Regions from separate parts of the Janthinobacterium sp. HH104 genome, predicted to be linked through region 1. Evidence: predicted binding sites of a transcription regulator. Region 1 holds the regulator's gene; each other region holds the start of a gene.

Evidence for each region. Region 1 encodes sigma-54, which starts transcription at its own class of promoters, with help from an activator protein. Its sites were predicted from a motif close to TGGCANGNAANCTGCTTT; they were not measured.
Region 2: JAB6_RS04615 (beta-propeller fold lactonase family protein) is a predicted target of sigma-54. The motif match lies at 2,301-2,318, and genes of this name have one in related genera.
Region 3: JAB6_RS07390 (EDSAP-1 family PEP-CTERM protein) is a predicted target of sigma-54. The motif match lies at 2,753-2,770, and genes of this name have one in related genera.

The regions. Positions count from the first base shown of each region.
Region 1 covers NZ_LRIB01000054.1:85,582-96,094, reverse strand. The annotation lists gene JAB6_RS25120 (enoyl-CoA hydratase/isomerase family protein) at 1-740, opposite strand, end outside; gene raiA (ribosome-associated translation inhibitor RaiA) at 874-1,236, opposite strand; gene JAB6_RS25110 (RNA polymerase factor sigma-54) at 1,306-2,784, opposite strand; gene lptB (LPS export ABC transporter ATP-binding protein) at 2,789-3,544, opposite strand; gene lptA (lipopolysaccharide transport periplasmic protein LptA) at 3,544-4,125, opposite strand; gene lptC (LPS export ABC transporter periplasmic protein LptC) at 4,151-4,762, opposite strand; gene JAB6_RS25090 (HAD family hydrolase) at 4,805-5,338, opposite strand; gene JAB6_RS25085 (SIS domain-containing protein) at 5,338-6,348, opposite strand; gene JAB6_RS25080 (monovalent cation:proton antiporter family protein) at 6,457-8,436, shown strand; gene JAB6_RS25075 (diguanylate cyclase) at 8,437-9,594, opposite strand; gene JAB6_RS25070 (MOSC domain-containing protein) at 9,629-10,480, opposite strand.
Region 2 covers NZ_LRIB01000015.1:3,802-14,314, reverse strand. The annotation lists gene JAB6_RS04620 (TonB-dependent receptor) at 39-2,177, opposite strand; gene JAB6_RS04615 (beta-propeller fold lactonase family protein) at 2,382-3,338, shown strand; gene adh (aldehyde dehydrogenase) at 3,591-5,111, shown strand; gene JAB6_RS04605 (DUF779 domain-containing protein) at 5,166-5,555, shown strand; gene JAB6_RS04600 (PQQ-dependent methanol/ethanol family dehydrogenase) at 5,592-7,343, shown strand; gene JAB6_RS04595 (porin) at 7,631-8,791, shown strand; gene JAB6_RS04590 (4Fe-4S binding protein) at 8,849-10,513, shown strand, end outside.
Region 3 covers NZ_LRIB01000023.1:36,711-47,223, forward strand. The annotation lists gene JAB6_RS07375 (acyl-CoA thioesterase) at 1-150, opposite strand, end outside; gene JAB6_RS07380 (hypothetical protein) at 234-602, opposite strand; gene JAB6_RS29255 (hypothetical protein) at 732-869, opposite strand; gene JAB6_RS29260 (hypothetical protein) at 1,110-1,283, opposite strand; gene JAB6_RS07385 (glycosyltransferase) at 1,422-2,654, shown strand; gene JAB6_RS07390 (EDSAP-1 family PEP-CTERM protein) at 2,844-3,827, shown strand; gene JAB6_RS07395 (EDSAP-1 family PEP-CTERM protein) at 3,938-4,936, shown strand; gene JAB6_RS07400 (nitroreductase family protein) at 4,971-6,071, opposite strand; gene JAB6_RS07405 (ThiF family adenylyltransferase) at 6,072-6,941, opposite strand; gene JAB6_RS07410 (methyl-accepting chemotaxis protein) at 7,024-8,598, opposite strand; gene JAB6_RS07415 (hypothetical protein) at 8,721-8,918, opposite strand; gene JAB6_RS07420 (pitrilysin family protein) at 9,014-10,513, opposite strand, start outside.

The sequences.
Region 1 (10,513 bases):
ACGGAGCCGGCGCCGAAGTGACGGTCCAGCGCCACGCGCGCCGCCGCCAGCGAGGCGATACCCGCCTCGGCCTGGAACGGCGCCGCCAGCGCCTTGATGGCGACCGGCAAGGCCTCGCCCGGCGTCGACTCGAACAGGGCCAGCAGCGCCCCCATCTGCGCCTCGGGCAGGTAGACATCGGCCAGGTCCGTGTACAGGGCGTCGGCCGCGTTGATCGTCAAGCCCGTCAAGCCCAGGTACAGGCCCAGCTGGCCGGCCAGGCGGGACAGGAAATAACTGCCGCCCACATCCGGGAACAAGCCAATATTAACTTCCGGCATGGCCATGCGCGTGCGGCCCGTGACGATGCGCAGGCGGTTGCCGGGTCCGGCTTGCGCCACGCCCATGCCGCCGCCCATCACCACGCCATCCATCACGGCGATATACGGTTTCGGATAGAAATGGATCACATGATTTAACGCGTATTCTTCCGTAAAGAAATCTTCCAGCAAGGCGCTGCCGCCTTGCGGCGTGGCCAGGCCCGCATCGTAGAAGAAACGGATGTCGCCGCCGGCGCACAGTGCTTTCTCGCTGCTCGAGCGGATCACGACGGCGTCCACCTGCGGATCGTCGCGCCAGGCCAGCAGGGCAGCGCTCAGGGCGCGCACCATCTCCAGCGACAGGGAATTCAAGGCTTTCGGACGGTCGAGCACGATGTGCCCCGTGCGGTTGCGGATGGAGGTCTGGACGAAGTCGCTCATGGCAGGCGTGAAAAAAGTAAAAGTACAAACATTTTAGCGCCTGCGCGGGGAAGATTGCATTCAAAAGGTCCAGGCGCAAAAAAGGGCGCAATGTGCGCCCTTAGTTGATCACAACTGCTGGAAGCGGGTGGCCTTAAACGGCGACGACGGCGTCTTCCTCGGAGTTGTCTGGCAGATGCTTGATCGCCTCTTTACCGTGCCCTTGCACTTTGGTTTTGTATTTCATCACTTGCCTATCGAGCTTGTCGATCAGGGCATCGATCGCGGCATACAGGTCTTGTGCCAGGCTTTCCACATAGACGGTTTTGCCACTTAAACGCAGGTTGACTTCGGCCTTTTGACGTTTTTCTTTCTCTTTGAGGTTATCCACGGTCAGAATCACGGCGATATCGATAACTTGATCGAAATGACGTTTCACGCGTTCCAGCTTCGTTTGTACGTATTCACGGATGGCTGGTGTCACTTCGAGATGATGTCCGCTGATGGTGAGATTCATACACACTCCTAAAGATGATCGGGTTCGTGCGGTCCATCCTATCCGGCCCGCAGAGGAACCGAAAAAAACTTACAAACACTTACGCAGGCTCACTGGCGGAATTTTCAACGCTTCCCGGTATTTGGCAACAGTACGTCGCGCAATCACCATGCCTTGTTCCCCCAGCATGTCCGCAATCTTACTGTCGGATAAAGGATTTTTAGGGTCTTCTGCTCCTGTCAGTTGCACGATCAATGCCCGTATCGCCGTCGATGACGCTTCGCCCCCCGCTTCGGTGGCGACGTGGCTACCAAAGAAATATTTCAACTCGAACATGCCGTGCGGGGTCAGCATGTACTTTTGAGTTGTTACCCGCGAGATAGTACTCTCGTGTAAACCCAGTGTATCAGCTATTTCACGGAGCACAAGGGGGCGCATGGCAACGGCCCCGTGCGAGAAAAAGTTCTTTTGTCTTTCTACTATTGCCTGTGCCACGCGCAGGATCGTGTCGAAACGCTGGCGCATATTCTTGATCAGCCACTTGGCTTCCTGCAACTGTGCGCCCATGGCGCCCTCGCCCTTGCCCTGCTTAAGCAGGTTGGCGTACATGGCGTTGACGCGCAGGCGCGGCATGACGTCGTTGTTCAGGGTCACTTGCCAGCCATTGCGCGCGCGCTTGACGACGACGTCGGGCACCACGTAATCGGACACGTCCGAGGCGAATACGGCGCCCGGATGCGGATTGCACTGGCGAATCACCGTCTGTGCTTCGCGCAAGTCTTCATCGTCGCAATCGAGGGCTTTTTTCAGCTTGTTGAAATCGCGCTGGGCAAACCAGGCCAGGTGCTTTTCCACGATGACGAGGGCCATGCGCCGCGTCACCATGGCGATGTGCGGCAAGCGCTTGATCTGCAGCGCCAGGCATTCGGACGCATTGCGCGCGCCCACGCCGGGCGGATCGAAACTTTGCAGCAGCGACAAGGCCGTACGCATCTCGTCGGCGTCGATTTCCAGCTCTTCCGGCAGGCGCGCCAGGATGTCGTCGAGCGACTCTTCCAGGTAGCCATTGTCGTCGAGCGCGTCGATGATCAGCTCGACCAGCGCGCGGTCGCGCAATTCAAGCACCGTCACGCGCATCTGCTCCATCAGGTGTTCGCGCAGGGTGCAGTGATGGGCCTCGAGTTGCGGGCGGGAATCTTCGTCGTCGGGCGCCTTGCCCCGGCTCGCCTCGCTCCAGTCGCTGTCGCCGCCATCCGCCGCGGCCGGACCCTCGCCCGCCTCGCCGTCAAAGGTTTCCGCTTCGGCTGGCGCCGCGGGCGCCTCCTGGCCTGGCGGCTGGGGCGGCGCTTCGGCCGGCGCCGCCGTGGAACTCAAGGCCCCGTCCGACAGCAGGCGCAGCGAACGGTCGAGCGGATCGTCGAGGCGCTCGAGCAAGGGATTGTCCGTCAGCAGTTGTTCGAGTTCCTGGTGCAATTCCAGGGTGGACAATTGCAACAGGCGTATCGATTGCTGCAACTGCGGCGTCAGTGCCAGGTGCTGCGAAGTGCGCAGCTGCAATGATTGTTTCATTGGCTTACATGCGGAAGTGTTCGCCCAGATAGACCCGGCGTACCGACTCGTTCGCGATGATGTCGTCGGGGCGTCCCGACGCCAGTACCGAGCCCTGGTTGATGATGTAGGCACGGTCGCAAATACCCAGCGTCTCGCGCACATTATGATCGGTGATCAGCACGCCGATATTGCGCTCCTTCAAGAAGCGCACGATGCGCTGGATCTCGATCACGGCGATCGGATCGACGCCGGCGAACGGTTCATCGAGCAGCACGAAACGGGGATCCGTGGCCAGCGCGCGGGCGATTTCCACGCGGCGGCGCTCGCCGCCCGACAGGGACAGGGCCTGGTTCTCGCGCAGCTTTTCAATCTGCAAATCGGCCAGCAGCTTATCCAGGCGCTCCTCGATCTCGGCCTTCTTCAAAGGACGGCCTTCGACGGTCTGGATTTCCAGCACGGCGCGGATATTGTCTTCCACCGTCATCTTGCGGAAGACGGACGCTTCCTGCGGCAGATAGGACAGGCCCATCTGCGCGCGGCGGTGGATCGGCAGGCTGGAAATGTCCACGCCGCTGATGTCGATGCTGCCGCCGTCCGACGGCACCAGGCCGACGATCATGTAGAACGAGGTGGTCTTGCCGGCGCCGTTCGGGCCCAGCAAACCCACCACTTCGCCGCATTCGACTTGCAGCGAGACATCATGCACGACTTGCCGCTTGCCATAGGTTTTTTGCAGACCGCGAACGATCAGGGTGCTGCCGCAACGAGTATTGTCCATTATTTCTTTCCTGGCGCAGGCGTGGCCGGCGCTTTCTCCGCTTCAGGCGCCTTGGTCTTCGGCTGGATCACCATGCGCACGCTGCCGCCATCGGAGGTGCTGGTGCCGCTGTCGGAATTTTCCATCTTGAATACTTCCTTGCGGCTGTCATACGAGATGAAGGCGCCATTGGCCACGTCCGTCACTTTCGTGCCTTCCAGGCGCGTCAGCTTGGCCTTGGAAAACAGTTTCACCACTTCCGTCTTGTTGTCGTATTCCACGCGCTCCGCTTCGCCTTCGACCCACAGGTCGCCCGCGCCATCGCGCTTCTGGCGGAACGTGGCCAGCTTGCCGGGATCGGCCCAGAAGGTGATGAACTGATAGCCTTGCGGGTCTTCCGTGATCAATGCCCGGCCCGCCTTCATGGTCAGGGTGCCCTTGACCAGCACGACGTCGCCCGTCAGGGTACGCACTTGCTTGACGTCATCGACGTGGCCGCTGCGTGCCGTGATGACGGCTTCCTTCTCGGAATCGGCTTTCTCGGCATGCGCCACGCCCATGATGGCCAGCGAAAATACGGTCAACAGCAAGATGTTCTTCATAGTATGGTTTCCTTGTTTCATTCTGTCATTTTGCCGCCGCGGCAGGGCGCGGTTTCGGCGGGAGGACCATGCGCAGCGCATTCTGCACTTCCACCACGCCCGTGGCGTTATTGGCTTTCATGCCGATGCCATTGAGGCGCGAGGTGCCCGTCAGGATATCGACAGGCACGTCCGTTTCCATTCTTTCCTCGTCCGGAAACACCGTCAGCGCTTCCGTCCTGACCGTCAGGTTCTGCGCCTTCGGACTGGCCGCGCGGTCGATCACGACCTTGCGGTGCAGTTGCAGCCTGGTATTGTCCTGGTCGATATGCGCCAGTTCCGCATTCATGTTCAACGGCGGCATGCCGGGCGTGAGCTTGCGCACGAAGGGCTGGTCGATATCGGACGAATCGTCGGCCGGATAATGCGTGAGCTTGGTGCCCGACACGATATAGCTGGGCTTACCCGTCAAATCCATGCGCACCAGGCTGAAATTGGTGATGAAATAATCGGGCTCATCCAGATGCTTGCTGGCCTTGATGTCCTGGCTGTTCTTGTTCATCACTTCGAGCAGCCAAAAGCTGGCCAGCGCGACAACAACCGCGCCCAGCAGGGTAAAAATCGTGCGCCAGCGATGGGCGCCTCCTGGCTTACGCATAGGGTTTCACTCTTTCCAATATCACTGGCGGCAAGGTGCGCCTCACTCCAGGAACGGCGCCATGACGCGCGCATAGTTGTCCTGGGCGCGCAGCAGGAATTCGCAGATCTCGCGCACCGCGCCGCGGCCGCCTCCGGCCTGCGTCACATGGTGCGCCAGGTCCTGCGCTTCCGGACGCCCGCCCGGCACGCTGACGGCAAAACCCACGCGTTTCAGGATGGGCGCATCGATGACGTCGTCGCCGATGTAGCCGCATTGCTCTTCCGTCAAGCCCGTCAGCGCCAGCAGTTCGCGAAACGGCGTCAGCTTGTCGTGGCCGCCCTGGTGCACATGGGTAATGCCCAGGTCTTGCGCGCGGCGTGCCGTAATGGCCGAGCGGCGCGCGCTGATGATAGCCGTCTGCACGCCCGATTCCTGCAGCAGCTTGATGCCCAGGCCATCATACACATTAAACGTTTTCATCATCTCGCCATCGGGGCCGAAATGCAGGCTGCCGTCGGTGAGCACGCCATCGACGTCAAAGATCATCAGTTTGACCTTGGCCGCGCGCGCCAGGTTGTCCGCTACGCTGTCCATCAGATCACCTTCGCTTGCGTCAGGTCATGGATATGCAGGGCGCCCACCAGCTTGCCGTCGGCATCGACGACCAGCATCTGGTTGATGCGGAACTGCTCCATCACGGCCACGGCATCGACGGCCAGGCGTTCGGGCGCGATGCTGCGCGGCTGCGCATGCATGACGTCGCGGATCGCCACTTGCGTGAAATCCTGCACGCGCTCGAACATGCGGCGCAAGTCGCCATCCGTAAACACGCCCACGGGGCGGTTGTCCGCGTCGACGACGGCCGTCATGCCCATGCCCTTCTTCGTCATTTCTTCCAGCGCCTGCAGCAGGGATGCCTCTACCGGCACTTTCGGCACCCTTTCGCCGCTGCGCATGACGTCATGCACATGCGTGAGCAGGCGGCGACCCAGGGCGCCTCCAGGGTGCGAGCGGGCGAAATCTTCTTCCTTGAAGCCGCGCAAGTCGAGCAAGGCCACGGCGATCGCGTCGCCCAAGGCCAGGGTGACGGTGGTGCTGGCCGTCGGCGCCAGGTTCAGTGGGCAGGCTTCTTTCTCAACAGAAATATCCAGGTGCACATCGGCCAGCTGGGCCAGGCTGGAATTCGGTTTGCCCGTCATGGAAATCAGTACGCCGCCCATGCGTTTGACGACAGGCATGATGGCCATCAGCTCGGACGATTCGCCCGAGTACGATATGGCAATAAAAGCATCGTCCGAGGTGACCATGCCCAGGTCGCCATGGGCCGCTTCGGCCGGATGCACGAACAGGGCCGGCGTGCCGGTGGAAGCGAGGGTGGCGGCAATCTTGCGCGCGATATGGCCGGACTTGCCGATGCCGGAGACGACGACTCTTCCTTTGCATTGCAGCAACAGCGCCACGGCGCGGCCCACGCTGTCGTCCGTGGCAAGGCGCGCGTGCAGCGCAACGATGGCGTCGGACTCGATCTGCAAGGTGGTGCGGGCCAGCGCGACAGCGCGCTCGGTCGTCGCTTGCATGTCAATTCGATCAAAAGCTTTCAGCATTGTTTTTTCATGGGTTACACTCATGCCCAAAGTATAAACGAATTAGGAAAGCAAAAAACTTGCCAGTCACAACAAACAACGATTTCCATTGACCGTACCGGGCAACCCATGTTTTCCTCGCTTGAACTGACCCTGATGTTACTCGGCAGCGCCGTGCTGGGCGTGGTCGCTTTCAGAATGTTGCATTTGCCGCCCATGCTGGGCTACCTGGCCGTTGGCATCGTCATCGGCCCCCATGCGCTGGGCCTGGCGGCCGAAAACGAGGCCAGCCATACCTTGGCCGAGTTCGGCGTCGTCTTCCTGATGTTTTCCATCGGGCTCGAATTTTCTCTGCCCAAGTTCCTCGCCATGCGGCGCATCGTCTTCGGCCTTGGCATGGCGCAGGTGGTCACCACCATCATCGCCACCGTCGTCTTCGGCTGGTTCGTCGGGCGCTACCTGTCCGCCTACATCCACCTGAGCTGGCAAGCCGCGTTCGCCCTGGGCGGCGCGCTGGCCATGTCGTCGACAGCCATCGTCTCGAAAATGCTCACGGAGCGGCTCGAGCTCGAAAGCGAACACGGCCGCAAGATCATCGGCATCCTGCTGTTCCAGGATCTGGCCGTCGTGCCGTTGCTGATCCTGATTCCGGCCCTCACGCGCGATTCGGACAACCTGGCCGAAACCCTGGCCTGGGCCGGCGGCAAGGCTCTGGTCGTACTGATCTTGCTGCTGTTCATCGGCCAGAAGATGGTGCGCGGCTGGCTGACCATCGTTGCCAAGCGCCGCTCGCAAGAATTGTTCATGCTCAACCTGCTCTTGATTACCCTGGGCGCGGCGTGGATCACGGAACGGGCCGGGCTGTCGCTGGCCCTGGGCGCATTTGTTGCCGGCATGCTCATTTCCGAGACGGAATTCAAGCACCAGGTGGAAGAGGATATCAAGCCCTTCCGCGACGTGCTGCTGGGCCTGTTCTTCATCACGGTCGGCATGCTGCTCAATATCCGCGTGGTGCTCGATAACTGGTGGCTGGTCCTGCTCTTGCTATGCGCCCCTGTGCTGCTGAAATTTGCCCTGATCGCGGGCCTGGCCCGGCTGTTCGGGTCCAGCAACGGCGTGGCCTTGCGCACGGGATTGGGACTGGCGCAGGCGGGCGAGTTCGGCTTCGTGCTGCTGAACCTGGCTGGCGGCATCAAGCTGATGGACCCGTTCGTCGTGCAGGTGGTGCTGGCCTCGATGGTGCTGTCGATGCTGGTGGCGCCCTTCCTCATCGCCAAGTCCGACGCCATCGTCATGAAACTGGCGGCCAACGACTGGATGATGCAGTCGCTGGCGCTGACCAGGATCGCCACCCGCACCATGGCGTCGCAAAAACACGTGCTGATCGCCGGCTTCGGACGCAGCGGGCAAAGCCTGGCCATCCTGCTGGAGGAAGAAAAAATCGAATACCACGCGCTGGACCTGGACCCGGAACGGGTGCAGGAAGCGCAGCTGGCGGGCGCCAACGTCTCGTATGGCGATGCGGGCCGGCGCGAAAGCCTGGTGGCGGCCGGCATCTACCGGGCCAGCGCCGTCGTGATCACGTATGCCAACACGCCCTCGGCACTGAAGTTATTGCATCTGCTGAACGAAATGGCGCCGACCCTGCCCGTCATCGTGCGCAGCCACGACGATACCGACCTCGACCAGTTGAAGAAGGCGGGCGCGGCCGAAGTGGTGCCGGAATTGATGGAAGGCAGCCTGATGCTCGCTTCACATGCCTTGATCATGATGGGCGTGCCCCTGCGCCGCGTGGTGCACCGGGTGCAGGCGGCGCGCGAGGAACGCTATGCCTCGCTGCGCGGCTATTTCCACGGTTCCAGCGACGCGGGCGATGATGCCGAGCTGGAACGCCTGCATACGGTCACCGTCAGCGAAGACGCGCATTGCGTGGGACTGCCCTTGAGTGCGGTCGACGTGGCCGGCTGCGGCGCGTTTGTGACGGCCATCCGCCGCGGCCGCGGCCGCCTGGAAGTTACCCCCGAGACGCAGCTGGCCAGCGGCGACGTGGTGGTGCTGCGCGGCACGGCCGACGCCGTGGCCAAAGCCGAGACCTTGCTGTTGAAATAATCAGTCGCGCTGCGCTTTCCAGCTGACGACCTTGTTGCGGCCATCGGCCTTGGCCTGGTACAGGGCCTGGTCCGCGTGCGCCACCAGTTGCTGCGCCACCGTTTCAATCGGCAGCAGCGCCGCGTCCGCTTCCAGGCTGGCCACGCCGATCGACACGCTGACCCACGCCTGCGCGCTGCCCGGCAAGTCGAACATGGTGCCGGCGATGCTGGCGCGGATGCGTTCGGCAACGAAGGTCGCACTGTCGAGATCGGCGTCGATCAGCAGCACGACGAATTCCTCGCCGCCGAAGCGGCCCAGTGCATCGGAGCGGCGCAATTCCGTGCGGATGCGCGTGGCCACTTCGCGCAGCACTTCATCGCCGCCCTGGTGGCCATGCGTGTCATTGACCAGCTTGAAATGGTCGATATCGATATACATGCATGAGATGCAATAATTCTGGCGCCGCGCGCGGGCGATTTCTTCCAGCAGGCGGCGGTCGATATAGCGCCGGTTGTAGACGCCCGTCAGGGAATCGGTCAAGCCGATGTATTTGAGCATTTCATTGCTGATCACGTTTTCCAGGCAAATGGCGATGATGGACGCCATGTGCTTGACGAAATCCGTGCCCAGCGCGGGCGTAAAGCGCGTCACGTCGCTGCTGGCCAGGTTCAGGCTGCCGATCAGGCGCTTGTTGCGCAGCAAGGGCACCAGCGCCACGCTGCGCAGCGATTCGATCTGCGGAAAACGGGGGCCATGCACGGCAGCATCGAAGGCACCGAGCAGCGGCATCGGCGGCAAGGCCGCTTCGCCCTCGGCCACGGGCTTTGGTGCGGCAAAACCCAGCTCGGCCACGGCATGCACGAACAGCAACTGCGGGAAGGCGCTGAAATCGACGCCGAGCTTTTCCATCACCAGCACGATATCGTCATCCTCGTCGAGCAGGCTCAGAGTGACGCCGTCGAGGTCGGAAATCACGGGCAAGGTGCGGAAGATGGTGCCGATCAATTCAGGAAACGTGGACGCGCTGACGATTTCCAGGTCGAACGCCTGGTGGCGGCACATGATGTCGTGGTTGCGCTCGGCCTGTTCCAGCAGGAAAGCCATGCGCGCGCGCAAGGCCTGGTTTTCGGCTTCGAGGCTGGCAATGCGCGGGTCCGGCGGTATTGCTTGATTCATAGAAACCTTAAACCCTTGTGTGCGGGCGCCATGCTTAAAATGCCAGTTCGAAACCGATGTCCTGCCCCACCACGATACGCTCATCGCCGCCTTCGGTGACGATGGCGTTCATGCCGAAGCAGATGGCGCCGTCGAGCTCGGGCTTGGCGCGATAGCCATGCATGACGTCGAGCGGGTCCGGTCCGGGCACGCCCGTGGCCTGGTCCACCGACGGAATCGGGCAGCGCGAACACGGCTTGACGGGTTTCAGCACCGTCGCGCCGAATTGCAGGAAGTCGGCGTAGTCTTCCTCGAAGGCGCCGATATCGCCGATGACGAGGTTGGGGCGGAAGCGGTTCATCGGCAGCGCGTCACGGCCAGCGGCGCGCAGCTTGTCATTCACGTCGGCTAGCGAGGCATTGCCCGCGATCAGCACCGGATAACCATCGGCAAACATGGTCTCGGCGGCAATGCCGTCCGTCCATGTGGTGCTGGTGGCGCGCACCACATCCGGGTGAAAGCGCGCCAGGCGGCACGGCACGCCGATGGCGTTGGAAAACCAGGTGGCCGTGACGTCGTCGCAATCGTAGGCGCGCACGCAATCGTCCCACACTTGCACGTCGAGCATGGGCGAGTGTTGCGGATGCGGCAATCCCAGCTCGATTTCCAGGCGCAGCATGCCCGGCGCGCGCAATTCCAGGGTGGTGGCCTTGATGGACGGCACGATCAGCGCCATGCGCGGATGTTCGCGCTGGGTCAGGAAGCGGCCCTGCTCATCGACCACCATCCATTCGCGGTCGAACACGTGCTCGCTCATCAGCCCTGAACGCGTCAGGACCGCCTCGCGCAAATGGATGCCGGCGCACGATTTGATGGGATACAGAATGATGTCGGACAGGATGGCCATGAACCGGAGACAGTGTTGCAGCTTCTGTCAGGA
Region 2 (10,513 bases), on a different contig from region 1:
GCAATGCAACGCGGCCATGGACTTTTTCTCAGGTGTTCTTAAAACGAGTATTGGGCGCTGACACCCAGCAGCCAGTTACGTCCTGGCGCCGCTTCATAGTAGCGCTTGTTGCTGTCGCCGACGATGACGGAGCCCACGTAGGTCTTGTCGAAAAGATTGTTCAGGCGGGCAAATTCCTTGAAGCGCCAGTTCCCCACGTTTTGCTTGGCGTTGAAGCGCGCATTGAACACCGTGTAGCCGGGCGCCGGTTTTTCGATGTTGCTGTCTTCCGCGTAGACCTGGTTGCTGGCCACGCTTTCCAGCGCCGCGCCAAAGCGGTCGAGCGTATCTTTCCACGCCAGTTCCGCGAACAGGTTGGCGCTGGGCACGCCAGGCAAACGGCTGCCTTCGCGTACGCTGCCAAACGCCTGGTCATACACGGCGTGCAGGCTGGTCAGTGCTACTTTTGCCGTGAAACCATATGGCAGGCTGGATTCCAGCGACACTTCCATACCTTGGCGCAAGGTTTTACCTGCATTGCGATAGCTGGTGCGCCCGCCGCTGGACTTGTCGACTACCAGTTCGTCGTTGGTCTTGATCTGGAACACGGCCGCGTTTACGTGGGTGTTGTTGGCGATCCTCGCCTTGATACCCGCTTCCAGGTTGGTGCTGGTGGCCGGTTTCAGCTGGTAATTGAAGCCGCCACCCGTGCCCGAGTAAAACAGTTCATTCAAGGTAGGCGCTTCGAAGCCGCGCGCGGCGCTGGCGTACACGTTGACGTTCGGCGTCAGTTTATACAGCAGACCCAGCACCGGTGTCGTGTGGCTGAACTCGAGGCTGCCGCTGTCGTTCCCATTGCTGAGATAGCGGTCGTTCACCAACACTTTCATCTTGCTGTAGCGCACACCTGCGCTCAGCAGCCATGGGCCGCTTTGCCATTCCGCCTGGATATAGGGATCGAGGCTGGAGACGACATTCTGCTCGTCGCGGCGCAGCTTGCCTTTCACGCCAAACGTGTTGCCGATGTAATTTTCATAGCCGGTGCGGTCATCGCTGGAGCGGCCGTAATCGATGCCGATGGTGGTGCTCAGCTTGCCGCCGGCCAACTGGTTCACGTGCAGCCAGTTGGTATCGATGCCGTAGAACTCACGCTGGAAGTCGACCACGCCGCCTGAATGGCTGGGCGGTGCCTGGAAGCCTTTGGTAAAAGCCTGGTACTGGATCACGTCGCGGTTGCCGCCATACACCATCACATGCAGGCGGTCGTCGCCGAACGACTGTTCATAGGTGGCGCCGATTTGCTGGTGGTCGATGCTCTTGCGCGTGTTGTAGCGCTCGGCCAGGGTGCGCTTCGGGTTTTGCGTGTCGTTCGCATCGGTTTCGCCAGCGCGCGGGTCGCGGGCAAACGTGGCCCAGGTGGCGCCCAGCGGATCTTGCGTGTTGCCTTGGTGCAGGCTGTTGGCAACGATGGTCAGCTTGCTGTCCGCATTGGGCTTGACGGTGATCTTGCCGAACGCCTGTTCGCGCGTGGCGGCGCTGTGGTCGCGGAAACCGTCCGTGCGGAAGCGCGAGCCGTCGAGCACGTAGCCGATGCCGCCTGCCTGGCCTTGCGCCGTCAAGTCCACTTTGTTGGTGCCGTAGCTGCCGCCCACCACATTTAATTCGACGGATGGAGGATTTTGCCCATCCTTGGAAAACAGCTGGATCACGCCGCCCGAGTGGTTGCCGTAGATGGCAGAAAACGGTCCGCGCAGCACTTCGATGCGCTCGGCCGTATCGAGGTTGAAGGTGGCGGCCTGGCCTTGGCCGTCGGGCATGCTGGCAGGAATGCCATCGCTGATCAGTTTGACGCCGCGCACGCCAAAGGCCGAGCGTGCGCCGAAGCCGCGCGACGAGATTTGCAAGTCTTGCGCATAGTTCTGGCGGTTTTGCACGACCAGGCCCGGCACGGCGGCCAGCGCTTCTGACGCGTTGACGCGGATTTGGCCATCCTGGATGCGGGCGCTGTCGACGACGTCGATCGAGGCCGGCACTTCCTGGCTTGGATGGGCGATGCGGCTGCCGCTGACGACCACCGTATCCATGAGTTGCCCGGCGGCCAGATCAGCTGCCTCGGCGGCAAAGACGTGAGGGGCGAGGGTAGCGCTGCCGGCGACAAACAGGCTGGCGATGGTGTTCAGGCGGAAACGGTGCTGCATGCGGATTCTCCAATGTGAATAAAAGCCTGCTTTGGTCGCGTGCGCGGCGCAGGTCTGCATCGTTGTATCAAGCAATATGCCTGCCATGTCTCCATTGGTGGGCTGAAATTATACGCGTGTCAGTGGCATGGCGTTTGCATACAGCAATGTTCAGATGCGCCGATGCCGCGCGCTTTTCCTGTGTTTTGCCATCGAAAGGTGATTATGCCCAACTTCTTCTCGCGCTTGCGCCAAGTGTGCTGGCTGCTGCCTGCGCTCGCCAGCAGCGCCCTCCAGGCTGCTCCATTTGCCTATGTTCCCAATGAAAAATCGGGCACCTTGAGCGTGATCGACACGGCGACCGACCAGGTCGTGCGCCAGATTGCAGCCGGCAAGCGTCCGCGCGGCATCGCCGCCGACCCCACCGGGCGGCAATTGTTTGTCACGGATGCGGCCAGCAGCGCCTTGCTGCTGATCGATAACGCTGGCGGCGCCCCCCTGCGCACGGTGGCGCTGGGCAAGTCGCCCGAAGGCGTCAGCGCTTCGCAAGACGGTCATTACGTGGCCGTGGCCGTCGAGGAAAACAATAGCGTGGCCTTGCTCGATGGGCAGACGGGCGTCTTGCTCGCCGATATCAAGGTGCATGGACGCAATCCGGAACATGCCGTTTTCAGCCCCGATGGGCGCTGGCTGCTGGTCAGCGCGGAAGAGGCTGAACAAGTCGATGTCATTGATGTGGTGCAACGCCGCCAGGTGGCGTCCATCGCCGTGGGATTGCGCCCGCGCGGCATCGGTTTCAGTCCGGACTCGGGCCGCGCCTACGTGGCGTGCGAACTGGTCAATGCCGTCTACGTCATCGACATGGCCGCGCGCAAGGCCATCGCCACCATTCCCGCTGGCAAGAATGCAAACGGCATCGTGGTCCATCCCAGCGGCAAGCAGGTGTATGTCTCGAACGGTATCGATGGCACGGTGATGGTGATCGACACGGCCAGCAACGAGGTCACGGCCACCATTCCCGTCGGCAAGCGCCCGTGGAACATGGCCATCACGCCCGATGGCGCCAAGCTGTACGTGGCCAATGGCCGTTCGAACAGCGTTTCCGTCATCGACACGGCCAGCGCGCGCAAGGTGGCCGATATTGCTGTAGGTGAATTGCCATGGGGCGTGGTGATTCGTTAATGGCACAGGAACAGGTGTTCCAGTCTGGTACACCTGTTCCATTGTGCAGCGGCTCAAGCCCGGGCATGCGCTGAAAAGCACACCGGTATTGACGCTAGGCCCTTGTAACAAGGGTAAAAGCGGCTAAGTTTGTAGTGGGATGCCGAGCTGGCACGGCATTTGCGGAAGACTCCGTGTACTCACCCCATCTGTACCAGGACGTTTGATTTTAATTACAGCAATTCCATTCTAATTAACCCGATAGAGGACGACATGAATCTCGCAGACATCAGCAAACTGGGCGTAGCCAATCCCTTCAAACAACGCTATGACAATTACATCGGCGGCAAATTCGTTGCCCCGGTAAAAGGTGAATACTTTCCTAACATCACACCGATCACGGGCTTGCCATTTTGCGAAATCGCCCGTTCCACGGCGGAAGATGTCGAGCTGGCCTTGGACGCCGCCCATGCCGCCAAGGATGCCTGGGGCAAGACGTCGCCTGCCGAGCGCGCCAATATCCTGAACCGCATCGCCGACCGCATCGAACAGAACCTGAGCCTGATCGCCACGGCGGAAACCATCGACAATGGCAAGCCGATCCGCGAAACGATGAACGCCGACATCCCGCTGGCCATCGACCATTTCCGTTATTTCGCCGGCTGCATCCGCGCGCAAGAAGGTTCCGTCGCGCAAATCGATGCGGAAACCTATGCCTACCACTACCACGAGCCGCTCGGCGTCGTGGGCCAGATCATTCCGTGGAATTTCCCGATTCTGATGGCTGTGTGGAAACTGGCGCCAGCCCTGGCCGCCGGCAATTGCGTCGTGCTCAAACCGGCCGAGCAGACGCCGGCGTCCATCATGGTGTTGATCGAGCTGATCGGCGATTTGCTGCCGCCGGGCGTGCTGAACATCATCAATGGTTTCGGCCTGGAAGCGGGCAAGCCGCTGGCGTCGAGCAAGCGCATCGCCAAGATCGCCTTCACGGGCGAAACGGGCACGGGCCGCCTGATCATGGGCTATGCCGCGCAAAACCTGATTCCCGTCACCCTGGAGCTGGGCGGCAAGTCGCCGAACATCTTCTTTGAAGACGTGATGGATGCCGACGATGATTATTTCGACAAGTGCCTGGAAGGTTTTGCCATGTTCGCGCTGAACCAGGGCGAAGTCTGCACCTGCCCATCGCGCGTGCTGATCCAGGAATCGATCTACGAAAAATTCATCGAACGTGCCTTGAAGCGCGTGGCCGCCATCAAGCAGGGCAATCCGCTCGACTCGTCCACCATGATCGGCGCGCAGGCGTCGCAGGAGCAGCTGGAAAAAATCCTGTCCTATCTCGACATCGGCCGCCAGGAAGGCGCCGAAGTGCTGGCCGGCGGCGAGCGCAACACGCAGGCGGGCGATCTGGAAGGCGGCTACTACGTGCGTCCGACCGTGTTCAAGGGCAACAACAAGATGCGCATTTTCCAGGAAGAGATTTTTGGACCGGTCGTGTCCGTGACCACTTTCAAGGATGAGGCCGACGCGCTGGCGATTGCCAACGATACCTTGTACGGCCTGGGCGCCGGCTTATGGACGCGCGATGGTTCGCGCGCCTTCCGCATGGGACGCGCCATCCAGGCGGGCCGCGTGTGGACCAATTGCTACCACCTGTATCCAGCCCATGCCGCGTTCGGCGGCTACAAGCAATCGGGTATCGGCCGCGAAAACCACAAGATGATGCTCGATCACTACCAGCAAACGAAGAACTTGCTGGTGAGCTATAGCCCGAAAGCGCTGGGCTTCTTCTAAACCGGTACACGCGCCGCGCCTGTCGTCCAGGCGCGGCGCGCAGAAAGGGATGCCATGAGTGCAGCAATTGCCCGGGTGGTCGCCACCGATGCGGCGCTGGAAATGATGGACAAGTTGCGCCAGCGTCACGGCCCGCTGATGTTTTTCCAGTCGGGCGGTTGCTGCGACGGCAGCGCGCCCATGTGCTATGCGCTGGGCGAGTTCGATGTCAGCGATACCGACATCTATCTCGGCAATTTGAATGGTACACCGTTCTACATGGGACTCGAGCAATTCGAGTACTGGGAGCATACCCAGTTGATTATCGATGTGGTCGATGGCAATGGCGGCATGTTTTCACTCGACAACGGCACGGGCAAGCGCTTCTTGACGCGTTCGCGCCTGTTCACCGATGAAGAGTGCGCCTTGCTGCATGCCCAGCCGCATGAGCACCGCAAGACTTGATACACACACATACTAATAAAACAGAGGGAGATGATTGTGCAGAAAAAAATTATGGGGATACTCGTCGGTTTGGGTTTGGCATCGCTGGCCCAGGCGGCTGACGTGGGCAATGTCACCAATGCCATGCTCGACAGCACGGCGAAGAATCCAGCCAGCGTCCTGTCGTTCGGCATGGGCACGCAGGGCCAGCGCTATTCGCCGTTAACGCAGATCAATGACAAGACCGTGGCCAAGCTGGTGCCGGCCTGGTCGTTCTCGTTTGGCGGCGAAAAACAGCGTGGCCAGGAATCGCAGCCGCTGATTCATAACGGCAAGATGTTCGTCACGGCATCGTATTCGCGCATCTTTGCCGTCGACTTGAAAACGGGCGCCAAGCTGTGGAAGTACGAGCATCGCTTGCCAGACGGCATCATGCCCTGCTGCGACGTGGTCAACCGTGGTGCGGCCCTGTACGGCAACCTGGTGATTTTCGGCACGCTCGACGCCTACCTGGTGGCGCTGGACCAGAACACGGGCAAGATCGTCTGGAAAGAGAAAGTCGACGATTATGCAGCCGGCTACTCGATGACGGCCGCGCCGCTGATCGCCGAAGGCTTGCTGCTGACGGGCGTGTCGGGTGGCGAATTCGGCATCGTGGGGCGGGTCGAAGCGCGCAACCCCATGACGGGCGACCTCGTGTGGAGCCGTCCGACGGTAGAGGGCCACATGGGCCACCGCTACGACAAGGATGGCAAGGCGATTGACAATGGCGTGTCCGGCACCGCGAACAAGACCTGGCCCGGCGACCTGTGGAAAACGGGCGGTGCCTCGACGTGGATGGGCGGCACCTACGATCCGCAAACCAAGCTTGCCTACTTTGGCACCGGCAACCCGGCGCCATGGAACAGCCACTTGCGTCCCGGCGACAATCTGTATTCGTCGTCCACCGTGGCGCTGGACGTGAAAACGGGCCAGATCAAGTGGGCGTATCAAAACACGCCGAACGACGCCTGGGATTTTGACGGCGCCAACGAATTCGTCACCTTCGACATGGATGGCAAGCGCTACGGCGGCAAGGCCGACCGCAACGGTTTCTTCTATGTGATTGACGCCAACACGGGCAAGCTGCAGAACGCCTTCCCGTTTGTGAAGAAAATCACCTGGGCCAGCAGCATCGACCTGAAGACGGGCCGGCCCAACTTCATCGCCGCCGGCCGCCCCGGCGACCCGACCAAGGGAGAGGAAGGCAAGAAGGGCACGACCGTGTTTGCCGCACCGGCTTTCCTCGGCGCCAAAAACCAGATGCCGATGGCCTACTCGCCGCAAACCAAGCTGTTCTATGTGCCGGCGAACGAATGGGGCATGGATATCTGGAACGAGCCGATCAGCTACAAGAAGGGCGGCGCTTTCCTCGGCGCGGGCTTCACCATCAAGCCCCTGTTTGACGACTACATCGGCGCCATGCGCGCCGTCGATCCGAAGACGGGCAAGATCGTCTGGGAAATCAAGAACAACGCGCCGCTGTGGGGTGGTGTGATGAGTACGGCCGGTAACCTGGTGTTCTACGGCACGCCGGAAGGTTTCCTGAAAGCCGTCGATGCGAAGACGGGCAAGGAGCTGTGGAAATTTCAGACGGGCTCGGGCGTCGTGGCGCCGCCCGTCACGTGGCAGGATGGCGACACGCAATATGTGGCCGTCGTTTCCGGCTGGGGTGGCGCGGTGCCGCTGTGGGGCGGCGAAGTGGCGAAGAAGGTCAACTTCCTGGAACAGGGCGGTTCCGTGTGGGTCTTCAAGCTGGCATCGAAGTAATGGGGTGAAGCACCCGGGCCACACGGATGGGTGTCTCCCTGTCCGCCAGGTGCTTTCTTTTTGCTGACGGCCCAGGCCGTCAGTTTTTTGTTTACCTAGATGGCCGATACGCATACTTGCGGTCAAAAAATGAACACTGTCAGTGGCGATTGATCCGCCGCTGCACACGTTCAATACGCTTTTTTTCTTTCTCCCTCTGAGGCTTGCTGGGCACGCTTATTGCCAAAGCTTGAGGTACATCAATCACTGGTGTGCACACTAAAAACAGAGAAGAAAGAGGAGAAGAAATGAACACATGGATCAAGCTGGGGAGCCTCGGTGTCATGACAATCGCAGCGGTGGGACAGGCGCAAGCCGTCGATATCAAGGCTGGCGACTGGACCGTGTCGGTGGGCGGCATCGTCAACGCCTACTACACGCAAGTGTCGTGTTCGGGCGATGCGGTGGGCGGGCTGGCGCTGGGCGGCCAGGCGCTCGGTTGCGGCGGAGAGAAGGACCGCACCACCATCGGCAACGGCTTGCTGCCCAACGGCTTGATCACCTCGGCGAGCTCGAGGCTGGGCGAGTACGACGTGAAAGCCTTGATCGGCATCTACAACTCGACGGCCACGGACAGCGCCATCAGCCAGAACAGCGTGGTCGACGTGCGCCAAGCCTTCTTCACGTTTGGCAATGAGCAGATGGGCACCTTCAAGCTGGGCCGCGACTATGGCATCTTCGGCGCGAACGCGATTTTGTCCGACATGACCTTGCTGGGTTCGGGCGCACCCGTGCAGGCGACGCAGCGTGGCCGCGTGACCCTGGGCCATATCGGCGCCGGCTATACCTATCTGGGCAACTATGGCCAGATCATGTACAGCTCGCCGAAGTCGGGTGGCGTTGGCGTCGATGTGGCGCTGGTCAGTCCGGTCTCCGATACGCCCATCGTGGCAGGCTCGACCTATTCTTCGAAGTCGAGTCCGCAAGTGCAGGCGCAGCTGACGTATGCGCAGGAAGGGTTGAAGGCGTGGCTCGGCGTGAAGTCGCAAAAATTCACCTCGAAAACGCCAGGAGTCGATGACCTGACCATGCGCGGCGTGGAAGTGGGTGGCTCGTACCAGATGGGCCCGGCTAGCGTACTGGTCAACTTCCAGGGCGGCAAGGGGCTCGGTATCTTGTCCGATGCGGACCAGGGCGATACCAAATCGAAGAACTGGCTGCTGCAAGGCACGTATAAAACGACGGACAAGCTGAAGCTGGGTTTGTCCTACGGCATCAGCAAGAACGACGACAACACGGCCGGCACGGGCGGCTTGAAGTCGAACGCCAACCTGACCCTGGGCGCGTATTACTCGCTCAACAGCGCGATCACCCTGGTAGGCGAGCTGGGCCAGACGCGCTCGAAAGGTTTTGCCGGCGGCGAAGCGAAGATGAATGGCGTGTCCCTGGGCGGCATTATTTTCTTCTAACTCAACAACGCGGCGCCTTGCGACAGGGCGCCGCACGGAGCACCATGCATGCGGATAATGCGCTTGTTCATAGCTTGCTGGCTATTCCTGTTTATCCTCGGACAGGCCTGGGCCGGTGTGCTCACCAAGGCCGAGCTGGCGCGGCGTTTTCCCGCGCCCATCGTCGTGGGCGACAAGGAGACCGATTTGCCCGTCTGGCCCTTGTTCCGCCAAAACGCCACGGCGACAGAGCTGGTCGGCTACGTTTTTGAGTCGGTGGACCTGGCGCCCATTCCCGGCTTTTCCGGCGTACCCGTCAATCTGCTGATCGCCATCGATCCGAAGGGCAGTTTTCTCGATGTCGCCGTACTGTCGCAGCACGAACCCGTGTTTCTCGACGGCTTGGGCGAAGCGCCCTTGTTTCAGTTCGTCAAACAGTACCAGGGCTTGTCGCTGAAACAGAATATCGCCATCGATGCGCGAACCAAGCGCGCGCCGGATGCGACCCACGCCGATATCGATGGCGTATCGAAGGCCACGGCTTCCGTGCGCATCATCAACCAGAGCGTGCTGGCCTCGGCCTTGAAAGTGTCGCGCAAAAAACTCGGTTTTGCGCAAGGTCGTGACCCCGACCAGATTGCCCGCATCCGCATGGAGGTATTCGAGAAACTCAGCGTGGCGCAGATGCTCGACCAAGGCTTGATCCAGCATGTGCGCTTGAGCAACAAGGACGTGGAAGCCTTGTTTGCCGGCAGTCCCGGCGCGGGGCTCGAACCGGAAGCCGCGCGCGATCCGGACGGCGTGTTCATCGACCTCTATCTGGCGTATGTCTCTGTTCCCACGGTGGGGCGCAATTTGTTGACGGAACGCAGTTGGAATAAATTGCGCAACCGGCTCGACGAGGGCGACCACGCCATCCTCATCATGTCGCGCGGGCGCTACAGCGTGCTGGGCGACGATTTCGTGCGCGGCACCGTGCCCGACCGGCTGTTGCTGAAGCAGGATGGCTTGCCCATCGACATGCGCGACCTGGACCTGGACTTGAGCTTGTCCGATACGGCTTCCTTGCCGACGGAAAATATCGTCGCATTGCGCATCATCAGCCAGGCGGGACTCGATGCGGCCAGTCCGCTGGCGTTCACGCTGCCGATCACGCGCAGCAAGGGCATCGTGTATCCGGAGCGCATCGCGCGCAACGTGGATGTCAGCTACCGCTTGCCGGCAGAGTTCTATACGGCGCCGCAAGGCGACGATGCCACGTGGCGTGGCACGTGGCAGGGACGCAAGGCCGAGTTGCTGCTATTGGTGGCCGGGCTGGCGCTGCTGGCCGGCGCCTTGGCGTGGCAGAAACGGCTGGTGCGCGATGGCCGCCAATTTGCATGGTTCCGCCGTCTGTTCCTGTTGTTTACCATTGGCTTCATCGGCTATTACGCGCAGGGCCAGTTGTCGATCGTCAATATCACGGGCGTCATCCAAGCGCTGCTGGCGGGGCGCAGTCTGGGCTTTTTCCTGTTCGATCCGATGACGGTGATCCTGTGGGCGTTCGTGCTGCTCAGTCTGCTGATCTGGGGGCGTGGCACGTTTTGCGGCTGGCTGTGCCCGTTTGGAGCGCTGCAGGAATTCACGGGCAAGCTGGGCCAGTGGCTGCGCTTGCCTCAGTGGAAGATCAAGCCGCGCCTCGACGGGCGTCTGAAATGGATCAAGTATGGCTTGCTGTTGGCCATCCTTTCCAGCAGCCTGTTT
Region 3 (10,513 bases), on a different contig from region 1:
CACATAGCTGCCCGAATAGCGGCTGGCGCAGGCGTAGGCGACACTGTCGAGGTATTTGAGGATGGTGCCGCCGTGCACGTTGCCGGAAAAGTTGGCCATATCGGGCGTCATCAGGACCGTCATCGTCAGTTCGTGGGCCGACCAGTTCATCGCGCTGTCCAAAGTGTTCTCCAAGGGGGAAATTAAAAGTGAGGGAAGATGTGAAAACCGGCCCCAGGGGCCGGTTGTGAGCCTTACAGGCCCAGGGTGTCGATGTCGGCCAGCGATTCGCGGCCCTTGTCGGAAATGTCGTGGCCTTCGCCTTCGGCGCGCGCCACGATGTGGGCTTTCTTGCCCAGGAAATACGCCACGTCCGTATCGAGCTTGGTCAGCGGATCGGTGGCGACAGCGCGCAAACCCATGATGCAGCGGCGCAGGAACAGCAATTGTTGTGCTTTCTCGGTGATGGACAGACGGCCATCGCGCGCATAGCTGAGCAGCTTCAGACCCGACAGGCGCTTGGCATTGCGGGCAACGCAAGCACTGGGGCGCTCGGTCTTGATGCCGCGTGCAACTTGCTCCAGCGCGTCATATTCATCGGTTGTTAATTTCTCGTTCTTCATTACTTTTCCATAAAAGGCCAGGTGTTCGGCCCCCATGGTACGCGCCCCGCTGCGCATCGGCAACAGGCAACGTGAATCTACCGCCGCCCGCCATGCGGCCAGGCGACGGAAACACGGGCGTGACGAGCGTTATTTGTAGCTGCGCAGCAGCAGCCATGCCAGGCCGCAACCAGCCACGGCGCCCGCCAGGGCCAGCGCCACGAGGTGTTTGCTGGTGATCACAGGCCGCCGGCCCAGGTAGATTTTGTTATGCAAGGAATTGCCCACGATGGTCTCCTGTACAAGAATTTTTATGATGTCTCATTATAAGAACAGAATCGTGACGGCCGCATGACACTCAGCAGTTGGAGCTTGATTTGTATCCGCTCGGCAACATTTATGCGCATTTTTGTTGTTTAAATGGCGTGCCTCTGGCGAGGCCCGCGCCTTCAATTTCCGATTGGAAATAAACATCGCGCGCGCCTGCCCGCCGCCACCCATGGCGCGGCGCCACGGTCCGAGAACCGTTCAATGCATTTTCACGGGCGGTGGTGGCGGCGTTGGTTCCTCGACCGGCACGGGGTCGATGTGCGGCGGCGGTTCTGGCGGCGGCTTGAGGGGATCGCCTTCGGGCGGTGGCGGTATATCGGGTTCGGGCGTGCTGTGCGCACGCAGCGGGGCAAGATGGAATTGTGGCTGCATGGTGGCCTCCTTTGCCCCACTGTAGCTGATGCAGCCAAATCCTGGCGCCCGCCATTGGCCCGCTGCAGGGGAACTAAACGGCGTGGCGCCACTCCAACTTCGCAGGCATCCCCTCCAGCACGAGTACAAGCGACCCCTATGGCGCGCAAGAAAATCCTCTTTATGGCCGAGGCAGTGACCCTGGCCCATGTTGGCCGTCCCCTGAGCCTAGCCCAGGGCCTGGACGAGGCAAAATACGAGGTGCATTTTGCCTGCGCCGATGGGTATGACTTTTGTTTCAAGCAAGCCCCGTTCCGCCGCTGGCGCATCGACAGTATTTCATCGCTGCAATTTCTGCAGGCGCTGGCGCACGGCAAGCCCGTGTATACGGAAAGCACCTTGCACGCGTATGTGGAAGACGACTTGCGCCTGCTCAATGCCGTCCAGCCCGACCTCGTGATCGGCGACTTCCGCCTGTCGCTGTCGGTCAGCGCGCGCCTGCAGCGCATTCCCTACATTACCGTCAGCAACGCCTACTGGAGTCCCTGGGTGCGCCAGCACTACACGGTGCCCAACCTGCCCCTGACGGGCGTGCTGCCCATCTGGCTGGCCGATCCCCTGTTCCGCCTGATCCGCCCGCTGGCCTTCGCTTCGCACGCCGTGCCCCTGAACCGCGTGCGCCGCCGCCATGGCTTGCCATCGCTGGGCAGCGACCTGCGGCGCATCTATACGGATGCCGACCGCACCTTGTACGCGGATATTCCGCAACTGTTCCCGCCGCACGGCATGCCGTCCACGCACGACTACCTGGGTCCCATCATCTGGGCGCCGCCGCTCGACTTGCCGGACTGGTGGCAGCGCCCGGAACTGAGCAGCGGACGGCCCATCATCTATGTCACCCTGGGCAGTTCAGGCCAGGGGCAATTGCTGCCGCGCGTGCTGCGCGCGCTGGCGCCCCTGCCCGTCACCGTATTGGCGGCCACGGCCGGCACCATCCGCGTCGATGCCGTGCCACCGAATGCCTATGTCGCGCCCTTTCTGCCGGGCGACGCGGCCGCCCGGCGCGCCAGCCTGGTGATCTGCAACGGCGGCAGCCCCACCAGCCAGCAAGCGCTGACGGCAGGCGTGCCCGTCATCGGCATCGCCAACAACCTCGACCAATTTCTCAACATGCACGGCATCGTGGGCGCCGGCGCCGGCCTGCTGCTGCGCGCCGACCGCTTCCAGGAAACCGCTCTGCGCCATGCCGCCACGCGCATGCTCGACGATGGCCGGGCCAAGCTGGCGGCGCGCCAGCTGGCCACGGCCATGCGCGACTATGTGCCCGCGCAACGCTTGCTGCCCCATATGCACGCCCTGCTGGGCTCGTTGCCACAAGGCGGACAGCCTTGAAAGGCTGGCGTCGGTTTTTCTTACAGCGCATCCGGCAAAGCTTGCACCGCGTCAACAAAAGCACGCCAAGTCATTGATTTTAAAAGAACCTCATGCGTTGGCATGGAAGTCGCTAGGTACTGGCCATGAGCACCTGCCGACAGGTCTCAGGCAAGACTTCCAGACTCACTCAACCATGAGGTGAATACAATGAAACTCTCGAAACTGAAACTGCTCCCGGCCGCAGCGGCATTGGCCATGCTGTGCGCCGCCGGTAGCGCACAGGCGGGCGCCTACGGCTATTCGTACAACAACATCTTCGGCCTGGTGATCGCCGTGCCGACGGGCCAGATCACGGTGGCCAACAGCACCACGATCTCGCGCAGCACGGCCACCCTGAATGGCGTGAGCGTCATCAATGGTGGCGCCGGCTCGCTCGATGCCCCACGCGCCAACGTCGGCCCCGTCATCAAGGGCGAAAACGACTTCACGCAACAAGGCCCGGCAGGCAACTATTCACGCGGCGATGCGCAAATCGTCAGCACGCAGTTCCCTTCGTTCCCGCCAGGCTCCACCTCCACCCAGGCCGTCAACGTGGCCGAAGCCCACCTTGACGGGCCTGCCGGCACGGCCGATGCGTCCGGGCGCAACGGCTCGACCACGGGTTTCTCGGTCGATTTCGTCGTCGGCTCGCCCACGGCAACCCTGAGCTTCGACTTCCTGGCGTCGCCCTTCATGCAGGTCTTCCTGCAAAGCACGGTCGGGCAGCTGTCCACGGCCACGGCCAACCTGGTCGTAACCTTCACCATCACGGACGCGGCCGGCGCGACGGTATTCAACTGGACGCCGGACGGCGTGATCGGCTCGGGCATCTTCGGCGGCACGGAAAACGCCGATGGCGCCAACCTGAACACCAGCCTGGCGACCAATTTCCTCACGCGCGGCAATCTGTTCACCTACGACCCTTCCGGCTGCGGCACGCCCACGGGCACCGGTGTGGGTACAGCGTGCGGCAGCAACTTCAGCTCCGTCAGCAATGCTTTGACGGCCGGCAACTACACCTTGACCTTGAATGCGGTAGAAAGCGTGGACTTGGTGAAACAGGCGGCGACACCCGAACCGGGCACCTTGGCCTTGCTGGGCCTGGGCCTGGCCGGCCTGGGCTACGCCCGCCGCCGCAAAGTTGCCGCCTGAACCAGGCAACAGGGGGGATTCACAGGCGAGGGAGTCTCCTCGCCTTTTTTTTATGCGGCAAGCCTGTCGGTTTTCCTTACAACGCGGCCGACCAGGAGATGAGGATTTTCATGACTACATTTTTATGCACCCGACTTTCAATGGCCCTGCTGGCCTTGCTGTTGCTGGCCGGCAGCGGCACTGCCAGCGCCGCCGCCTACGGCTATTCCTACACCAGCGTCTTTGGCCTGGTCATCAGCAATCCCACCGGTTCCACCACCTTGATCAGCAATATCGACCTGTCGCGCACCACCGCCACGCTCAACGGCAGCAGCGTCATCAACGGTGGCAGCAATGAGATCGACGCGCCGCAAGCGACACGCGGCGCCGTGACCAAAGGGCAAAATGATTTTACCCAGCAAGGCATGGGCAACGCCGCGTATGCGCGCGGCGAGGCACAAATCATCACTTCGCAAATTCCCCCGTTCCCGCCGGGCTCGACCAGTACGCATACGGTGAATGCGGCGGAAACCTTCCTGACGGGCGGCGGCAGCGCCGACGCCTCGGGACGCAACGGTTCCAGCACGGCCCTGGCCATCAATTTCGTCGTCGGCCAGCCGGGCGCAACCCTGGCCTTCGACTTCCAGGCCCTGCCCTTCATGCAGCTGTACCTGGACGCGCTGGCCGGCACGGGCTCGGCGGCCACGACGAATATGGCGATGACGTTCAGCATCATCGATGACAATGGCCAGATCGTCTTCAACTGGGCGCCCGACGGCAGCCTGGGCTCCGGCATCCTGGGCGGCACCGAACTGGCCGACGCCGCCAACCTCAATACGGGCTACGCGCAAACGCCGCTCACCAGCGGCAGCGTATTCACGTACGACCCCAGCGGCTGCGGCGCGCCCACGGGCACGGGCACCGGCAAGACCTGCGGCGGGCAATATGGCGCCATCACGGACAACCTGGTGGCGGGCAACTACACCCTCGTGTTGAACATGCTGAACAGTTCCGAACTGGCCTACGTGCCAGGCGTCACCCCGGTGGCGCTGCCCGGCACCTTGCCGCTGCTGGCGGCGGGCCTGGCAGCGCTGGCGTGCCTGGCGCCACGGCGCCGGCACCGGCACTGATGCTGACGCCGTGGCGCGCACGGCGTCACGCGCGCTACTGCCCCGTTGTGGGCGCCACCAGCAAGTCTTGCAGCGGACGGCGCAAGGAGCGTGCACTGGCCGCCGGCCCCGCACCGATGCGTCCGAGGAACACGGCCCGTTCGACCGCCGCCGCCCCCAGCACGCCTTGGCATTGCACGGCCAACTCCTGCGCCATTTCCTGCATGCCATCGGTGCGCGAAAAGGTGCGCCGCTCGCGCACATAGCGGGCAAAGATCAGCGGCGTCAGTTCCGGCTGCAATTGCAGTCCCAGCTGCGTGGCCGTCAGCCAGAAGCGCTGCATGGCACGGCCGGCCGCCACATAATCGTCGATATGGCGCGGCGGCGCATCGGCCAGCAGCGCGAAATGCGCGGCGCAATACAGGCCCGGCAGCAAGTCCATCTGCAGCCGCGGGGCAATGGTGCCGCCCAGCCAGGTATTGAAAAAATCCACGCGGCGCCAGCTGTGCATGACCCAGCGCATCAGGCGCGCCGTCATCGCATCGACGCCGAGCGCCTGCTCCGGGATGCGGTCGTTACTGAAGCGCGCGCCCCATTCGATCACGTCGCGGTGCACCTTGTGCGCTTCGGGCATGGTCAGGCGCAGCTTTGCATTGTCGAACATCAGCCGCGCGCAGGCCAGCCGCGCGCGCCCGCCCTCGAACCACTGCACGCCATAGCCGGACGGCAAGCTGGCCGCCAGCGCCGCCTTTTCGCTGGCGCGCAGGCTGCGCGTGCTGAGCCGCCGCCGCTGCACGCTGCGCTGCGGCAGGAAGGCCGCCAGCGGATCGGGCAGCATGCCGGGGCTGTCGATCAGGTGCACATCGAAGGTGGGCAGGGTATCGGGCATGGACAGGCGCCGGCGCGCTTCCATGCGCAAGCCGTGACAGCTGGCCGTCAGCGCCATGCTTTCAAGCAAGGCGCCCAGCGATAGCTGGCTGGGATGGCCGTCGAGGTCGTACACGCAGTGGCTGCGCGTATCGAAACCATGCACGACCACGTGCCGCGGGTCCACGACTTCAAAGCGCCACGGCTGCGTGTTGTCGCCGCTGGGCGCCCAGCGCGCTTGGTCGAGGATGCTTTCCAGCACGGGATCGTTCAACAGTGCTTGCGCCATTTATGCCCCCTGCGCGGCGCGTCGCCGCTTGATGATGGCCATCGTCAGGCGCTGCAACGGATGACGGTTGCCGCCGGGACGCCAGGTATGCACGAGCTTGTTGCGATAGGCGTCGAAATGCACACCGTGCGGCGCCGCCATCACCTTGCCGCGTTTCAACAAAATTTTCAAGGCTTCCGTGGCGGCCGCGCCCGCGCACAGCTGGCAGCCCATGATGGTCGACGGCCCGCGCCGCTCCTTCAGGTTGATGGCGGACGGGTCGACCAGGTAAGGACCGTGCAAGCCGGCCGGCGCCAGCCCGACGAGAAAGCGCAGCGCTTTTTCTTCTTCGGGCAAGTCGCCCCAGCCGAAATACTCTTCGAACGTCATGCCACCCGGCATGAAGCTGAGCACGGCCGTGCCCATGCCCAGCGGCGCGGCCGTGATGGCGGGAATGCCCAGGCGGGCGCACGTGGCGAAAGTGGCTTGGCGCGCGGGAAAGGCGAAGAAATCCAGGCCGTCCACGTACAGGTCGACACCGGCAAAGAACTCGGCCAGGTTGCTGTCGTGTATGCCGTCGGGAAACTGCTTGATGTCGAGTTCGGGATTGATGTCGCGCGCCATCTGCGCCAGCACGGCCACCTTGGGCTGGCCCAGGGTGGAGACCATGGCGCCGGCCTGGCGGTTGAAGTTGGCGATATCGAAGGTGTCGAAATCGGCGATGTGGAAAGCGCCGATACCCAGCCGCGCCAGGGTCAGCAAGTGCACGCCGCCGACACCGCCCATGCCGGCAATGGCCACGCGTTTGCCGCGCAAGCTGTTTTGCTCCGCCTGCGTGACCCAGCCCAGGTTGCGGGCAAATGCCGCGTGATAGGAAAAACCATCTGTCATGCTCACCTCTACTATGCGTCCGCTAAGGACCAAGAAGAATTTGACAGATGGTCAGGCGATAAGTTCCCGCTATGACGAAAACTTAGCGGGCCAGCCGGCGCTGGGCCGCCTGCGTCGGGCGCGGCGCCCCTGCCACTGCGCCCACCTTGAACACGCTGACGATCTGCGCCAGCCCGGCCGCCTGCTCGTTCATCGCCTGCGCCGCCGCCGACGCCTGCTCGACGAGGGCCGAGTTTTGCTGCGTCATGTTATCCATCTCGACGATGGCCTGGTTGATCTGCTCGATGCCGGCACTTTGCTCGGCGCTGGCCGAGGAAATCTCGGCCACGATATCGGTCACGTGCTGCACACTGGAAACGACTTTTTCCATCGTCTCGCCCGCCAGCGCCACCAGTTTTTCACCGGCACCCACTTGCTCGGCAGAACTGTCGATCAATTGCTTGATCTCCTTGGCGGCTGCGGCCGAACGCTGCGCCAGGTTGCGCACCTCGCTGGCCACGACGGCGAAGCCACGGCCCTGCTCGCCCGCGCGCGCCGCTTCCACGGCCGCGTTCAGGGCCAGGATGTTCGTCTGGAAAGCGATGCCGTCGATGACGGCGATGATGTCGCCGATCTTTTTCGACGAGGCATTGATGGCGCCCATGGTGTCGACCACCTGGCTCACCACGCCACCCGCCTGGCTCGCCACTTGCGAGGCGGAAATGGCCAGCTGGTTGGCCTGGCGCGCATTGTCCGCATTCTGGCGCACGGTCGAGGTCATTTCTTCCATCGTCGACGCCGTTTCTTCCAGTGAGCCCGCCTGCTGCTCCGTGCGCGCTGACAAGTCGTGGTTGCCCGAGGCGATCTCGCCCGACGCCGTGGAAATCGATTCTGCATCGGTGCGCACCTGGCTCACCAGATGGGCCAGGTTGTCGCGCATGGCCTTGATCGCCATCAGCAAACTCGACGTGTCACCGGGGCGCGTATCGATGTGCGTGGTCAGGTCGCCCTGGGCGATTTGCGCCACGATGGCCGCTGCATAGTCGGGTTCGCCGCCGAGCTGGGCCAGGATGCGGCGCAGCATCAGGGCCGCCAAGGCGCCCACCACCAGCATCAGCGCCCCGCCGATGGCCAGCAGCACGCCCGCCTGGGCCCAGAATTTGTGGTTGATGTCATCGATATACGTACCCGTGCCGATCAGCCAGTCCCACGGCGAAAATTTCACCACGGCATACATCTTCGCCACCGGGTCGGGCACGCCGGGGCGCGTGCCGTCCGCCTGCACAAGGCCGATGCGGCTGGCAGCCAGGGCCACGCGGTAGCGGTCACCCGACTGCTTCATGTTCTTTTGCGGCACGCCGATGCGCGACGCATTCGGATGCACGTACAGCAAGTCCGTGCTGAAATCGCGCACGAAATAATACATCTCGTCCTTGGCGAAGCTGCCGATGGCCAGCTTGGCCTGCTGCTGGGCCTGCTCACGTGTGAGCTTGCCCGATTGTTCCAGCGCATACGCCTTTTCCACGGACGCGTTGGCCAGCTCCACCAGCACCGTCAATTGCTCGACCCTTTCCGCCATCATGGTCTGGCGCAAGGAATACAGGGAAAATGAAGCGATGAGGACGATGCCCAGCAAGGTGCTGAAACACAGGAGGAGAATGCGCGAACGGAGTGTCATGGGTGCCTGGAAATAAATAGGAGAATTAATTGCCCAATGGAAATCTTTTCAGAAAAGCAAAACGGGCGGCGCTACCGGGCTGTGCCCGGCAGGCACCGCCCGCTGTAAGTTACTGTTGAAGGTCAGGCCAAGGCTTCCTTGGCCGCCTCTTCCGGCGTCAAGCCGTCGTAGAACTGGTCGGTAAACCACTCGACCTGCTCTTCGATGTGGTCCTGCGCCTGCGCCACGGTGGCGCCGCCAGCCACGAGGAAGCCTTCGACCTCGATACACCAGTTGATCAACTCCAGGGTTTCCGGATCGAGCTCTTCTTTCTTAGCCATCGTATTTCCTTGCTTGTTAAATTGCGATATCACATCAATAAGCGGCAGTTTAACAGCTTCGCCACGCTGCCGCCCATGCAGATCAAACACGAGGGTTACTTGGCTGCAACGTTTTTGCGTTCAGGATACAGCACCACCTGCACATAATTGTGCATGTCCAGGTAGCGTTGCGCCGCCAGCTTGACGGCTTGCGGCGTGATGGCGCGCACGCGCTGTTCGTAGCGCAGGATGTGCGCGGGGTCGCGCCCTTGGGTCACGGAACCCATCAACTGACTCATCCAGTAGCGGTTTTCGCGCAGCGACTTTTGCTGGCGCGTGATCCAGTTCAGCTTGACCTTTTCCAGGTCGGCCGCCGATGGCCCGTCCGTCTTCATCTTGTTGATTTCGGCAAAGGCGGCGGCGATCACCTTGTCCACGTTTTCGGGTCCCGTCGGCAAGTTCAAGGCCACCGAATAATGGCCATACGGGTGCTGGCCCATTGAGGTTTCAAAGCCGCCGCCATAGATCATGCTCATCTTTTCGCGCAGCACTTCGATGACTTTCAGGTTCAGCACCTCGCCCAGCGCCTGCAAGGTCAGCTTTTGCTCGTCCGAATACGCCACGTCGCCATTGAAGGTAATGGAAATCGTGCTCTTGGGCTCGCTACCCATGTAGATATCCTTCTTGACGACGCCGGTCACCGGGCGCATGCCCACGTCGCGGTAGGCATGCGGCACGTCGCCCACGGGCAAGGTCCCCAGATAGCTGGCGATCAGCGGCTTGATCTTGTCGAGCTCGAAGCTGCCCGCAAAGATGAAGGTCATGTCGCGCGCGCTGGAAAAGCGCTGGCGGAAGATGTCCAGCGAACGGTCCAGGCCCACCTTGTCGAAGTCGGCCACGCGCGGCACGCCGTCGACGCGCGGGTTGTCGCCAAACATGGCGTGCTGGATGGCGTCGTAAAACACGGCTTCCGGCTGCGCCATGCTGTTTTTCGCCAGGTCCTGCTGCTTGCCGATGAAGGACTGGTACAGGCCAGCATCCTTGCGCACGTCGTTGAAATACAAATACACCAGTTGCAGCATGGCTTCCACGTCGGCGCTGCTGGCCGAGCCGCCAAAGCCTTCGCTCAGCTCGCCCAGCGACGCGCCCACGTTGACCGTCTTGCCGGCCAACACTTTTTGCAAGTCCAGCGGCGCCAGATCTTTCAAGCCCATGCTGCCGACCACGGCGCTGGCATAGCGGGCGTTGTAGATGTCGGCGTCGCCAAACAGCGACTGGCCGCCGAAACGCGTCGAGCCCATCAGCACCTGGTCATTCTTGAAGTCCGTCGGTTTCAGCAGCACGCGCACGCCATTGCCCAGGGTCAATTCCGTCACGCCGATGGCGCTGTTCAACTTTTCCGAGACGATGCTGCCGCCGGCCGGCGGGCCATCCATCAGCTTGCTGGCAAGGACTTTTTCCGTGCGCGGCTCGACCTTCTGCTGCTCGGCCTTCGCCACGGCGTCGAGCAATTGCTGCTGCGTCGGGACGCTGGCGCCCGCTTTCGGCTCGGCGCCCATGAAGACGACCAGTTTCTTTTGCTGGTCGGGAATCACCTTGGCCACCGTCTCGTTGAT